2 linked regions of the Luteitalea sp. TBR-22 genome follow. The protein of the gene in region 1 binds, or shares a complex with, the protein of each later gene. Links are inferred from orthologs where the notes say so. Each region holds a gene or a part of one and is shown in the gene's direction. Other genes may lie near its edges. The genes, in order: TBR22_RS17065 and smc.

Region 1 (6,484 bases):
CAGGATCGCGATGACCATGATGTCGTAGGGGATCGTCGTCCGCTCGTAGGTCCAGTACATCAGCCGGAACGGGATGAGCAGCGGGAGGGGCAGGCGGTCTTCGATGCGCGGGCGGCTCATGCGGGACGCCCTTCGAGTTCGCGCCACGTGTGGAAGATGCGGCCGGCCACGGTCAACACCGACAGCACCAGAATCACCCAGAGCACGGCGGCGAAGCGGTTGGTGAAGGCGCCGATCATGAAGAGGACGATCCGCTCGGGCCGCTCCATGAAGCCGACCTTGCACTTGTCGATGAGCGACTCGGCGCGGGCCCGGGCGTAGCTGGTGAGCACGGTGAAGATCATCGCCAGCGCCGTGATGAGCACGTAGTCGGCCCGCTGCATCGAGGCGTAGAGCCAGAGCAGGCCCAGGAACAGCGCCAGGTCCGAGAACCGGTCCATCACCGAGTCCCAGAAGCCGCCGAACGCGGTGGCCGTGCCGGTCTGGTGGGCGACCTTGCCGTCGATGAAGTCGAAGATGTTGGCGGCGACCATGATGATCCCGCCCAGGGTGAACCGCCCCAGCGCCAGCGCCCAGGCCGCCGCCAGGTTGATGCAGACGCCGATGAGCGTGAGCACGTTCGGATGGATCCGGAGCGCGACGCACAGGGCGATGATCGCCCGCAGGGGTAGCCAGAAAATCGCGCCGACGGCGCCTGTGAAGGTCATTGGCCCGGCGATAATAATGAGGGTTCGGGCCTTCCGGCCGCAACCTGCCCGACCGTGAGGCGTCACGGCCTCCCACCCCCGACCTGCCATGGCCATCGAGGACCTCAGAGCACAGATCGCGCGGTTGCCGGAGCAGCCGGGTGTGTACCTGTACCTCAACCGGGCAGGCGAGACGATCTACGTCGGCAAGGCGCGGGCGCTCCGCGACCGCGTGCGGAGCTATCTCGGGGCGCGCGGGACCTCGCCCAAGACCGAGGCGCTGCTCGACGAGGCCGCCGGGCTCGACGTCATCGTCACCGACTCGGTCGTCGAGGCACTGGCGCTCGAGAACAACCTGATCAAGGAGCGGTCGCCCAAGTACAACATCAAGCTCCGTGACGACAAGACGTACCCGTACCTGCGGCTCAGCGTCTCCGAGCCCTTCCCCCGGGTGTCGGTGGTCCGCCGCGTCGCTGCCGACGGCGACTACTACGCCGGTCCGTTCATGCCGGCGTCGCTGGCCTGGCAGACGCGGAGCCTGTCGCACAAGCTGTTCGGCATCCGCTCGTGCCGCGAGGTGATCACCGGCCAGCGCGGCCGCCCCTGCCTCGAGTACGACATCAAGCGATGCCTGGCGCCGTGCGTGGCCTCCATCTGCACGGCCGATCAGTACCAGCACGCCGTCCGCGACGCGCGCCTGCTGCTCGACGGCCGCACCGATGAACTGGTCAGCGACCTGGAGTCGCGGATGTACGCCGCGGCCGACGAGGAGCGCTTCGAGCAGGCGGCGCAGCTGCGCGACACCATCAGGACCCTCGAGACGCTGCGGGATCGCCAGCAGAAGATGGCCACCCCGCGCATGGGCGACCGCGACGCGATCGGCGTGAAGCTCGGTCCGGCCGGCGCGGTGGTGCAGGCCTTCCAGGTGCGGTCGGGGCGCGTGGTGGACCGTGTGGAACTGGTCACCAACGCCGACCAGGCGCGCGACGCGCGCCTCGACGACCTGCTGGAACGAGCCGTGATGCACTTCTACGGCGACACGCCCCCGCCGCCGGAAGTGCTGCTGCCCGTGGCGCTGCCCGACATGGACCTGCTCGCCGAGTGGTTGTCGGCGCGGGCCGGTCGTCAGGTCCAGATGAGCGTGCCGCAGCGCGGCGACAAGAAGGCCCTGCTCGAACTGGCCGAGCGCAACGCGTCGCTGTCGTACGACGCGCGGTTCAACGAGGAAGGCGCCAGCAACCACGAGGCCCTCGAGACCCTGCAGGCCGCCCTCGGACTCCCGGCGCTGCCGCGGCGGATCGACTGCTTCGACATCTCCACCCTCCAGGGCGCCGAGACCGTGGCGTCGATGGTCGTCTGCCAGGACGGCCGCATGAAGCGCTCGGAGTACCGGAAGTTCCGGATTCGGCACACGGGCAACACAGACGGGAGTCGGGAGTCGGGAATCGGGAATAGGGCAGAGCCGGCGCCGTTGAGTACCGACAGGTGGGAGAGCCACGACTCCCCACTCCCGACTCCCGACTCCCGTGTGCCGCGCCGAGGCGGCGCCGAGGCTCGCTTCCTCGACGACTTCGCCGCCATGCACCAGGTGGTGACGCGGCGCTACCGGAAGGTGGCCGACGACGATGGGCCGTGGCCGGACCTGATCGTGATCGATGGTGGCAAGGGGCAGTTGAACGCCGCCTACGAGGCGCTCGAAAGGCTCGGCCTCGACCATCTGGTGGCCGTCGGGCTGGCCAAGCAGGAGGAACTGGTGTTCACGCGCGACCGGGAGGAGCCGATCGGCTTCGGGCAGGGGACACCCGCCCTCCGGCTGCTGCAGCGCATCCGCGACGAGGCGCATCGGTTCGCCGTCACCTTCCACCGCACGGCCCGCGCCAACCGGGACCTGCGATCGGACCTCGACGACATCCCGGGGATCGGCCTCCGCCGCCGCAAGCAACTGCTGACCGCGTTCGGAAGCCTGGCCGGCGTCAGGCGCGCCAGTCGCGAAGAACTGACCACCGTGGTCGGGGCCAAGGCCGCCGACGCGGTCCTGCGTCACTTCGCCCACGGGGGCTAGACCGGGCCGCGGAGAGCGGTGTCGGCCCCTTCCACCGGTCGGCGGCCCTGTGCCCACCTCCGAGCCGGTGCCCCGGTGCCCGGTGCCCGCCCCGAGCGTCTGCTACCCTATATCTCTTTGCCTGCCGTGGAAATCGGGTCCATTGTTCTCGCGTTCATCGGGCTGCTGCTGGCCCTCACCGTGCACGAAGCCGCGCACGCCTGGGCCGCATTCCAGCTCGGCGACCCCACTGCCAAGCTGCAGGGGCGCCTGTCGCTCAATCCGGCGGTGCACATCGACCCGATCGGCACGGTCATGCTGCCGCTGCTGGCCTTCGCCACCGGGGCACCGATCATCGGGTGGGCGCGGCCGGTGCCCGTGGACGGCCGCTACCTGAAGCACTTCCGCCGCGACTTCATGTGGATCGCGCTCGCCGGGCCCGCCAGCAACCTGCTGCTGGCCGTGCTCGCGAGCCTGCTCCTGCGCGCCCTGCCGCACATGCCGGTCGCGGTGGGCGGCATCGCGATCGTCGAGCCCCTGCTGCAGTTCGCGTTCAACTTCTTCCGCGTGAACGTGCTGCTGGCCGTGTTCAACATGATCCCCGTGCCGCCCCTCGACGGCAGCAACGTGGTGGCCGCCGTGCTGCCCCGTCACCTGGCGTACCAGTGGGATCAGATTCGCCCGTACGGCATCTTCATCCTGTACGGGCTGATGTTCACCGGCATCGTGGGACGCCTCATCGGCCCCCCCGCCAACCTCCTGTTCGGACTGCTGTTGTGACCAAGCGTGTGGTGTCGGGCATGCGCCCGACCGGCAAGTTGCATCTGGGGCACCTGGTGGGCGCCCTGCGGAACTGGGCGGAGCTGCAGGCCCAGTACGACTGCTTCTACTTCGCGGCCGACTGGCACGCGCTGACGACCGACTACGCCGACACCAGTCGCGTGCAGGCCAGCGTGATCGACAACGTCATCGACTGGATTGCCGCCGGCGTCGACCCGGAGAAGGCGACCATCTTCGTGCAGTCGCTCGTGCCGGAGCACGCGGAACTGCACCTGCTGCTGTCGATGATGATCCCGATCCCCTGGCTGGAGCGGGTGCCCACGTACAAGGAACAGCAGGAGCAGCTCACCGAGAAGGACCTGACCACGTACGGGTTCCTCGGCTACCCGCTGCTGCAGACGGCCGACGTGATCATCTACGACGCCCACTTCGTGCCGGTCGGCGAGGACCAGGTCGCGCACCTCGAGCTGTCGCGCGAGGTGGTGCGCCGCGTGCACCACATGCACGGCCAGATCTTCGTCGAGCCGCAGGCCATCCTCACCAACTTCCCGCGCCTTCCGGGCCTCGACAACCGGAAGATGAGCAAGAGCTACCAGAACACCATCGACCTGTCCGACAGCGCCGAGGCCGTGGAGCAGAAGGTCCGCCAGATGTACACGGACCCCAAGCGCGTCCGCGCCGACATTCCCGGCACGGTCGAGGGCAACCCGGTGTTCGTCTACCACGACGCGTTCAACCCGGATCGCGACGAGGTCGAGGATCTCAAGACGCGCTACCGCGAAGGTCGGGTGGGCGACGTCGAGGTGAAGAAGAAGCTCGCAAAGGCCGTCAACGCGACGCTGGAGCCATTGCGCGAGCGGCGCGCGGCCCTCGAGGCGCATCCCGAGCGCGTGCGCGAGATCATCCACGAGGGCAGCCGCAAGGCGCGGACGATTGCCGTGGAGACCATGCAGCGCGTGCGCGAGGCGCTGCACCTGGCGTACTGATGGCCAAGTCCTCCGACCCCAGCAAGGGGACCGCCGGGGCCTCCGGCACGCCCGGCGATGCGTCAGGCAGTGGCCCGGAGTTCGTCCAGGGCAAGGACTTCGAGTCGACGCTCGAGCGCTTCCCGGTCAGGCTGGAAGTCTTCGAGGGCCCCCTCGATCTCCTGCTTCACCTGATCAAGAAGCACGAACTCGACATCTACGACATCCCGATCGCGCTCATCACCAGGCAATACCTCGACTACATCGGGCTGATGGAGGAACTGCAGCTCGACGTCGCCGGGGACTTCCTCGTGATGGCCGCGACGCTGATCCACATCAAGTCGCGCAGCCTGCTGCCGCGTCCGGCGCCCGAGCAGGAGGATCCCGAGGAGGACCCGCGCGAGGCACTGGTACGCCGGCTCGTCGAGCACCAGAAGTTCAAGGCGGCCGCCGAGCTCCTGCACGACAAGGAGACGGTGCGCAGCGCCCAGTGGGCGCGGCCCGACGAGCGCATCGCCGCGCTGGCCGGCGAGGGCCTCGACAAGGAGCCCGAGCTCGAGGTCGACCTGTTCAGCCTCATGACGGCCTTCAAGGCCGTGGTCGATCGCGCCAAGCAGCGGCCGCAGGTCTACCTGCCCATGGAGCAGATGTCCATCGAGCAGCGCATCGAGCAGTTGGTGCGCAGGCTCGAAGGCGTCGAGGCCATGGGCTTCGAGGACCTGTTCGACGACGTGGCGAGGCGCGGCGACCTGATCGTCACGTTCCTGGCCGTCCTGGAGATGATTCGCCTGAAGGTGCTGCGCGTGTTCCAGAGCGGCGCCGGCGGGCCCATCCGCGTGTACAAGCGCGACCGGCCCGCCGAGGCCCCGCGGCCCATCGAGTACCACGAGCCCGGACGTCCGCAAGGCACGCCCGAACCGCAGTCATGAGCGACGAGCACACACCCGACGTCACGCCCGACGCCGAAGTCGACCCCACCACCGCCGCCACGCAGCACCAGGCGCCGGCCGAAGCGCCCGCACCAGACGGCACCGCGAAGGGACGCCGTGGCCGGCACCGCGTCGGCAAGCCCGCGCCCGGCGCCGCGCCCGACGCCACCGAGGCCACCGAGCCTGGCGAGGCACCCGTCGCCGCCTCGGCGACCGCCGAGGCCGGGCCGGTGGACGACGAGGCGACGACCGGGGCCGCCGCCGAGGCGGTGGTCGAGGCCTCCACCAACGACGGCGCCAGCGGCGACCTGAAGGACCCCGAGCTGTTCGACCCGGCCGAGGTCGCCAACGCGCCGCGCGCCCCGCACCCGCTCAAGCCGGTCGTCGAGGCGCTGATCTTCGCCTCGCCCGAGCCGCTGACGATCAAGGCGATGGCCCGGCTGCTCGAGGAGCACACGAAGGACGAGATCGAGGCGGCGCTCGCCGAGGTGCGCGAGACCTACCTCAAGTCCGATGGCCTGCAACTGGTGGAGGTGGCTGGCGGCTTCCAGATCGTCACGCGCCCCGAGCTGTACGAGTGGGTGCGTCGCCTGTTCAAGGAGCGCACGACCTCGAAGCTGTCGGTGCAGGCACTCGAGACGCTGGCGGTCATCGCCTACAAGCAGCCGGTGACCTCGGGCGAGATCGCCGAGATCCGCGGCGTCAGCGCCACGACGGGCGTGCTCAACACCCTGCTCGATCGCAAGCTGGTGAAGATCGTCGGGCGCAAGCAGGTGGTGGGCCGGCCCTTCATGTACGGCACCACGCGCGAGTTCCTCGACAAGTTCGGGCTGCGCGACCTCGCGGACCTGCCGAAGGTCGAGGACATGTCCGAAGCGCTCGGCTTCGACCTGCCCTCGCCGGTCGACGAGGACGACGGCGTGTCGCTGCCGTTCGAGGAGCCCGGGCCGGTGGAGCCGTTGCTGTTCGAGGCAGCGGAACTGCAGCCGGCCGGCACGGCCGCCGACGCCGTGGGCACGCCGGCTCCCGCGCCGGTCGAGGAGGAGTTCGTGGCCATGGGCCCGGAAGCCGAGCCCGACGCGC
Region 2 (7,818 bases), 420 kb from region 1 along the record:
GCATGCTGCAGACGCTCGATCCGCATTCGAGCTTCCTCGACCCGCGCGCCTACGCCCAGTTGCGCGAGCGCCAGGAAGGCCGCTACTACGGCCTCGGCATCTCGATTTCCCCGATCGACGGCGACATCACCGTGATGTCGCTCTTCGAAGGCTCCCCCGCGTACAAGAAGGGCATCCGCCGCGGCGACGTCATCGCCCGCATCGAAGGCCAGGACACCAAGGGCTGGACCAGCGACCAGGCCGTCAAGCAACTGCGCGGCCCCAAGGGCACGCAGGTCAAGCTGGGCCTGCGGCGGCAGGGCTACACCGAGCTGATCGAGCTGGCCGTCGAACGCGACGAGGTGAACATCCCCACCCTCAAGGGCGTGTTCATGATCGGCCCCGAGACCGGCTATGTCCGCCTGAACGACTTCTCGGAGACGACCGACCGCGACCTCGGACAGGCCCTCGAGACGCTCAGCGCGAAGGGCATGAAGCGCCTCCTGCTCGACCTGCGCGACAACCCGGGCGGCCCGCTCGATCAGGCGATCAAGGTCTCCGACCGCTTCCTGCCCAAGGGCGACATGGTGGTCTACACGCGCGGGCGCACCCGCAACTCCGACCAGGACTATCGCGCCTCCGACGCCAGCGACTTCGGCACGATGCCGGTCGTCGTGCTGGTGAACCGCAACAGCGCGAGCGCCTCGGAGATCGTCTCGGGCGCGTTGCAGGACCACGACCGCGCGCTCATCGTCGGCGAGAAGACCTTCGGCAAGGCGCTGGTGCAGTCGGTCTACCGCATCAGCGAGGGCGCCGGCCTCGCGCTGACCACCGCGCGCTACTTCACGCCGAGCGGGCGCCTGATCCAGCGGCCGTGGGACGGCACCTTCGACGAGTACCTCACCTACTCGCTGCGTGAGCAGAAGGCCGACGAACCGCATGATCCGGCCAACCTGAAGCTGACCGACGCCGGCCGCAAGGTGTACGGCGGGGGCGGGATCCAGCCCGACAAGTACATCGCCGGCCCGGTGGAGGGCTTCAACCCGTCGCGGTTCGGCCGCACGCTCTGGGCCCGCCAGATCTTTGCCGACTATGCCGGCCGCTATACCGCCGAGGGCGACACCCGCATCAAGGGCAACGGCCAGACCCGCACCGTCAGCCGCGGGTTCACCGTCGACGACGCCATGGTCGCCGACTTCAAGGCGTACCTCGAGTCCCGCAAGGTGCGCATCGACGAGGCGGCCTTCACGGCCGACAACCAGTTCATCCGGGCGATGATCCAGTACGACATCGACCTCGCGCTGTTCGGCGTCGAGGAGGCCCGGCGCAACCTGATCGCCCGCGACCCGCAGGCCCAGTTCGCGCTCCAGCAGTTCGAGGAAGCGGCACGCTTGCCCCACCTCAAGGCGGCGTCCACGGCCTCGCGCCAGGCACCGTAACCGCACCCCGGCCGGGCCCGCCCGCGCGGCGGGCCCTTCCGCTCCGGGCGGCGGCGGAACAGCCGGCCCATCGTCTGTTCTCGCCAGGTTGGCGCAGGATCTAGTGGGTCCTGTGGGCTCTTGCCCCAATTAGTAGTTGCCTGCTAGACTCCGTCGCCTGTTCGACCTGCGTACCGCGGTGCCTCGTACGCGGCAGCCCCGTGCCCCGAAAGCCATGCGCCTCAATCGTCTCGAAATCAACGGCTTCAAGAGTTTCCCCGATCGCGCCGACCTGGCCTTCGACCTCGGCGTGACCGCCATCGTCGGGCCCAACGGCTGCGGCAAGAGCAACGTCGTCGATGCCATCACGTGGGTGCTCGGCGAGCAGAGCGCCAAGAGCCTGCGCGGCGAGCGGATGGAGGACGTGATCTTTGCCGGCAGCGACGCCCGCAAGCCGACGCACACGGCGGAAGTGAAGCTCAAGATGAGCGGCGTCATCTCGCGCGTGGGGCTCGAGGATCACCCGCAGAAGAAGACGATGGCGCAGGAACTCGAGGAGTCGGCCGAGACCCTCACCGAAGACGTCGTGATCGCGCGAGACGTGGAGGTCGCACGACGCCTGTACCGCTCGGGCGAGAGCGAGTACCTCGTGGACGGCCGCGTGGTGCGCCTGCGCGACGTGCAGGACCTGCTGATGGACGCGGGCCTCGGCGTGAAGGGCTACGCGGTCATCGAGCAGGGCAAGATCGGGCAGATTCTCGCGGCCAAGCCCACCGAGCGCCGGCAGTTGATCGAGGAGGCCGCCGGGGTCACCAAGTACAAGTCGCGGCGCCGCCAGGCGGAACTCAAGCTCGAGGCCGCGCAGCAGAACCTGACGCGCGTCGACGACATCATCTTCGAGCTCGAGAAGCAGCGCGGTTCGCTGAAGCGCCAGGCCTCGAAGGCGCGTCGCTATCGGACGCTGCGCGAGGAACTGCGGCAGTGGGAGAAGCTGCTGTTCGGGCAGAAGTACCAGGCGCTGCAGGCGTCGATGGCCTCGGCGCTCGAGCGGCTCGAGCAGGCGCGCGGCAACGAGGCCGCCCTGGCGGGACGCGTGGCGGAGGTCGAGGCGGCGCTCGAGCGCCTGCGCATCGAGCTCACCGAAGCCGACGCGGCCGCCAATGCAGCGCGCCAGTCCGCCCACGCCAAGGAACTCGAGAGCGGCCGTCGCCAGCAGCAGCTGGAGTTCGACCTGCAACAGGTGCAGACGATCGGCGTCGCCCTGGTGGGGATGCAGGACGAGATCGCGCGGCTCAAGGAGCGCATCGGCCCCGCGCACGACGAACTCGAGGCGCGCCGCGCCGGCAGCGCGCAGGCCGACCGCGAGCGCGACGAGGCGGCCGCCCGGGTGAAGGAAGAGGACGTCGCCGTCCAGCGCGCCGCCGGCGAGATCGCGGCGCTCGAGCAGGCGGTGGAGAAGGCCCGCAGCGAGCTCTACGCGGGCATGACGCAGGTCAACACGCTCAGGAACGCCATCGAGCGAGCCATCGAGGCGCGCGACCGGATCGCGCAGGAGCTCGGTCGCCTCGAGGTCGAGAGCGACGACCTGCGGGTGGAGCAGGAGGCCGCCCTCACCGAACGCGAGCGCGCCAGCAGCGCGCTGCGCGAGGCGCAGGCCGCCCTCGAGCAGGTCCGGAACGCCCGCGTGGCGGCCGACGCGGCGCTCGGTGCGGCGCGCGTCGAGCGCGAGTGGCGTGAGCGTGATCTCCGGACGCGTGAGCGCGAGCTTTCGGGTCTGCAGGCCCGCCTCAAGTCCCTGGAGGAACTCGACGCGGCCCGCGCCGAGTACGGCGAGGGCGCCCGGCTGCTCCTGGCGTCGGGCGCGGCCGGCTTCACGCATCTCGGTTCGGTCGCCGATGCACTGGAGGTGGACGGCGAGTACGAGACCGCCGTCGCCGCCTGCCTCGGCGAACTCGTCCAGCACGTCGTGGTGCCCGATCTCGCCTCCGTGCAGGCGGGCCTGGCGCTCGTACGCGAACGCGACGCCGGCCGCGTCGGCTTCCTGGTGGCCGACGACCTGATGCCGGCCGAGCCGACCGCGCCGCCGGTCGCCGGCGTGCGGCCGCTGCTCGACGTCGTGCGCGTGAACGGCCCCGCCGCCGCGCACGTCCGCGCCGTGCTGCGCGACGCGTGGCTGGCCGACTCCGCGGCGCAGGCCCGCGAGGCCGCGCGCCATGTCGCAGGACCGGTCGTCACGCCACAGGGCGACGTCTACCGTGGTGCCAAGCTCGTGTCCGGGGGCGGCAAGGCCGATGCCCGACAGATTCTGCACACCAAGGCCGAAATCAAGGGCCTGCGCGAGCAGGTGCAGGGGGCCCTCGCCGACATCGACCGGCTGGCCGGCGATCTGGCCGGCGCCGAGGCGGTGATCGCCAGGGTGGCCGGCGAGATCTCCGTGCTGACCTCCGAGCAGGTGACGCACGAGAAATCGATCGTCGGCCTCGAACTGCAGGTCAATCGCGCCTCCGACGAGCGCGACCGCGTGGCGCGGCGCATGGAGCTCATCGACAACGAGCGTCGTCGCGCCCAGGAAGAGCGATCGGCGCTCGAGGCGCGCGAGGCGGAGGCGCGCCGCTCCATCGAGGACCTCGAGGTGGAGCAGCAGTCACTCAGCGACGAACTTGCCGACGCGCAGCGTCGCCTGCTCGACGGGCGGGAGCGTCAGGCCTCCATCGGCCGACGGGCCGCAGAAGCGCGCGCCACGCATGCGGCGCTGGTCGAACGCGCGTCGGCCCTCGCGCAGGACGTCCGTCGGCTCGAGGACTCGTCGGCCGATCTGTTGCAGCGCATCGCGGCGCGGCAGGCCGAGGTCGACGCGTCGGTGGCCCGGCGGGCCAACCTCGAAGGCTCGATCTCGGCGCTGCGCGCCGCCATCGACGACGACCTCGCTGCGCTCGACGATCTGAAGCGACGTGTCGTCGAGGCTGACGAGGCGGTGGTGGCCGTGCAGGGCGCCTTTGCCGAGCACGAGGCGGCGGCGCGAGAGGCGAGGCGCGGCCTCGACGACGTGCGTTCGCTTGCCACGTCGCTCGAGATCGCCCGGGCGACGGCGGAAGCGGACCTGGGGCACCTGGCCGAGTCCTGCCGTGAGGCGCTCGACCAGAGCCTCGAGGAAGTCGCCGCGGCCGTGGCCGAGATGCTCGCCAACGAGCAAGGGCTCCCCAGCGCCGCCTCCGTCGCGGCGGCCGAGCGCGCCGGCGCCGAGGACGACAGCGCCGATGCGTCGGCGGAGGCCGGCAGTGCGGCCGGCGAGGCAAGCGATGCCGCCGCAGAGGCCGCCGTCGAACCGCCGCCACCGGTCCTCAGCGCCGAGCAGGCCATCACGCGGCTCAAGGCGCGCATCGCGGCGCTCGGCGCCGTCAACATGATGGCCATCGAGCAGTTCGACGAGCTCGAGCAGCGCCACGGGTTCCTCACGGGCCAGCGCAAGGACCTCATCGACGCCATCGCATCGACGGGCGAGGCCATCGCGCGCATCGACAAGACGACGCGCGAGCGGTTCGCCGAGGCGTTCGCGGCCGTCAACGCCAACTTCGAAGTGATGTTCACCACGCTGTTCGGGGGAGGGCGCGCCGGCCTCGTGCTCCTCGATCAGGAGGACGTGCTCGAGAGCGGCATCGACATCGTCGCGCAGCCGCCCGGCAAGCGCCTGCAGAACGTGCAACTGCTGTCGGGCGGCGAGAAGGCCCTGACCGCGATGGCGTTGATGTTCGGCATCTTCAAGTACCGCCCGAGCCCGTTCTGCCTCCTCGACGAGATCGACGCGCCGCTCGACGACGCCAACATCGGCCGGTTCGTGGAGATGCTGCGCAGCATGCAGGACCACACGCAGTTCGTGCTCATCACGCACCACCGCAAGACGATGGAGATCGCCGACCGCCTGTACGGGGTGACGATGGAGGAGCCGGGCGTGTCCAAGGTGCTCCGGCTCGATCTGACCCACTAGGCGGCTGCGGGCGTCAGGTTGCGGCTCCCCGCCGGGGCCGTCGCCTGGCGGCCGCCGCCGGTTTCCCGTGAACGAAGACAAGGGCACTCGCTATCGCCGCGCCGAGCGCGGCCTCCGGCTGCTGGAGGTGACGGCAGCCGGCGTGGTGCTCCTCGCGATGGCCTGCAGCCCCCTTCCCGTCGCCATCGCCCGCCGCGTGACGGGCGCCGCGGCCCTCGCGCCTGCTGCACCGCTCCCCGGGCCGCTTCAGGGCCTGGCCGCTGCCGCGGTCATCGCGGCCAGCCTGGCGCTCGCAGCGTTGGCGGCCGCCCCCTTCGCCAACCGCCGACTGGGCGGACTAGCGGCGCGCTACAACCTGCCCGTGGTGTCGGCACGCCACCTCGCGCGTGAGCGCCTTCGGCACGGTCTTGCCACTGTGGCAGGAGGTGCACTCGGCTGGTGGGTGTTCGCCGCGCTCTCGCAGTTCACGCCGTGGCTTGGCGGACTGGCGACGGCGGCGTTGCTGCTCGTCGTGGCGGGGGCCGTCATGCTGTTGGCGCCGTGGCTGATCCTGCTGTCGCCGCGGGTGCGGCCGATGAGCGACGAGACGACCACGGGTCGTCTGCACGCCCTCGCCTCTCGGGCCGGGCTGCGCCTCGCTGGCCTGCACGAGTGGGTCTTCGCCGAGCAGGGCGATCACGCCAACGCGGCGCTGGTCGGCGTGCTCGGGCCGCGACGGCTGCTGCTCTCGGACACCCTGGTCGCAGGATGCCCGCCCGACGAGATGGACGTGGTGGTGGCGCACGAGCTCGGTCACCACGCCCACGGCCACACGTGGACCCGGGTGCGGGCGCAGGCCGCCGTGCTGGTGCTCGCGGTGCTTGCCGCCCAGGCGGGCGCCGCGGGACCGGCCCGCTGGGTGGGCCGCACGGGCGGCATCACCGATCCGGCGTCGGTGGCCTGGATGCTGGTGGGCGCGGGCCTGGCCTGGCTGGCCGCACGCCCGTGGCTGCTCGCCCAGTCCCGGCTGCACGAGGCCGAGGCCGACGCCTTCGCCCTCGACCTCACCGGCCGCCCGGAGGTGCTCGAGCGCGTGCTCACGCGTCTGGGGGCGCGCAACCTGGCCAGCGAGGAGGACTCGCTGCTCACCCGTGCGTTCTTCCTCACGCATCCACCGATCCCGCAGCGCATCGCCGCCGCGCGCCGCGCGGCGCAATCGACCGATCCCGCGGGCCGCCCGTAGCCGGCGGCCGGTCACCTGTGCGACCTCGGCCCCGCGTTATGCTCTCTGGGCCCTGGGCCTTGGGCCTTGGGCCTTGGGCCTTGGGCCCTGGGCCCTGGGCCTTGAGCCCTGAGCCCTGAGCCCCGAGTCATGATCACCCGCCGCGCCTTCACCGCCACGACGCTCGCCACCCTGCTCGGCACCCGACTGCACGCGCAGGACGACGCCAACTACGACGAGGCGAAGGTGCCGCCGTACACGCTGCCGCCGCTGCTCGTCGATGCCGCGGGCCGGCCGCTGCGAGGTCGGGACGACTGGCAGGCCCGCCGCGTGGAGCTGCTCGACACGTTCGCGGCGCAGATGTACGGCCGCACTCCGCGAGGGCTCGCCGCGTGCACGGTGACGGCCATCGATGCGCCGGTGCCCGTGCTCGACGGCCGCGCCCTCCGGCAGCAACTGCGGCTCGACTGGGTGGGGAAGGCCTCGGTGGACGTGCTCGTCTACCGGCCCGCGCACGGCCGACGGGTGCCCGTGTTCGTCGGCCTGAACTACTACGGCAACCATGCGGTCGATCCTGATCCGGGCATCGTCCTCAACCGGCGCTGGATGCGCGCGAGCGAGGCCAACGGGATCGTCCAACACCGCGCCACGGAGCGGTCGCGCGGCACGATGGCGCGACGCTGGCCGGTCGACCTGATCATCGAGCGGGACTGCGCGCTGATGACGGCGTACTACGGCGACTTCGCACCCGACGACCCGGCCGTGGTCCGCGACGGCATCGCGCCGCTGGCCGATGGCCTGCAGGACCGCATCCCGGTGCGCGAACGGTGGGGGGCGATCGGCATGTGGGCATGGGGGCTGTCGCAGATGCGCGCCGCCGCGACCGGCGTTCCTGGCCTCGATGCGTCGCGGGCCATCGTGATCGGGCACAGCCGCCTGGGCAAGGCGGCGCTCTGGGCCGGGGTGCAGGACGAGGCCTTCGCGATGGTCGTGTCCAACGACTCGGGGTGCGCCGGTGCGGCGCTGAGCCGCCGCATCTACGGGGAGACGATCGGCCGCATCACGTCGAGCTTCCCGCACTGGTTCTGCGGCAATGCCGCGTCGTGGGCTGGCCGCGAGGCCGAGATGCCCGTCGACCAGCACCAGCTGCTCGCGCTGGTCGCGCCACGCGCGCTGCACGTCGCCAGTGCGGTCGACGATCGATGGGCCGATCCCCGCGGCGAATTCCTCGCCAC

What was found.
Region 2: the proteins of TBR22_RS17065 (region 1) and smc are in contact, whole or in part, in a crystal structure (PDB 3ZGX), measured with the Bacillus subtilis proteins. The link is inferred for Luteitalea sp. TBR-22 from one-to-one orthologs.

Annotation. Positions count from the first base shown.
Region 1 is NZ_AP024452.1:4,051,006-4,057,489, reverse strand. What follows is about bases 3,448-6,446. They hold TBR22_RS17065 (ScpA family protein), read left to right. Parts: upstream 3,448-4,492; coding sequence 4,493-5,401; downstream 5,402-6,446. Other genes in these bases: scpB (SMC-Scp complex subunit ScpB), read left to right, coding at 5,398-6,446; trpS (tryptophan--tRNA ligase), read left to right, coding at 3,504-4,493; TBR22_RS17075 (site-2 protease family protein), read left to right, coding at 3,448-3,507. Outside these bases: TBR22_RS17090 (hypothetical protein), read right to left, coding at 1-120; TBR22_RS17085 (CDP-alcohol phosphatidyltransferase family protein), read right to left, coding at 117-707; excinuclease ABC subunit UvrC, read left to right, coding at 796-2,748; more of TBR22_RS17075, read left to right, coding at 2,875-3,447; more of scpB, read left to right, coding at 6,447-6,484. UniProt on the Bacillus subtilis protein: Participates in chromosomal partition during cell division. May act via the formation of a condensin-like complex containing Smc and ScpB that pull DNA away from mid-cell into both cell halves.
Region 2 is NZ_AP024452.1:4,469,605-4,477,422, reverse strand. What follows is about bases 1,250-5,582. They hold smc (chromosome segregation protein SMC), read left to right. Parts: upstream 1,250-1,632; coding sequence 1,633-5,382; downstream 5,383-5,582. Other genes in these bases: TBR22_RS18720 (M48 family metallopeptidase), read left to right, coding at 5,450-5,582; TBR22_RS18730 (S41 family peptidase), read left to right, coding at 1,250-1,418. Outside these bases: more of TBR22_RS18730, read left to right, coding at 1-1,249; more of TBR22_RS18720, read left to right, coding at 5,583-6,604; TBR22_RS18715 (hypothetical protein), read left to right, coding at 6,734-7,818. UniProt on the Bacillus subtilis protein: Required for chromosome condensation and partitioning.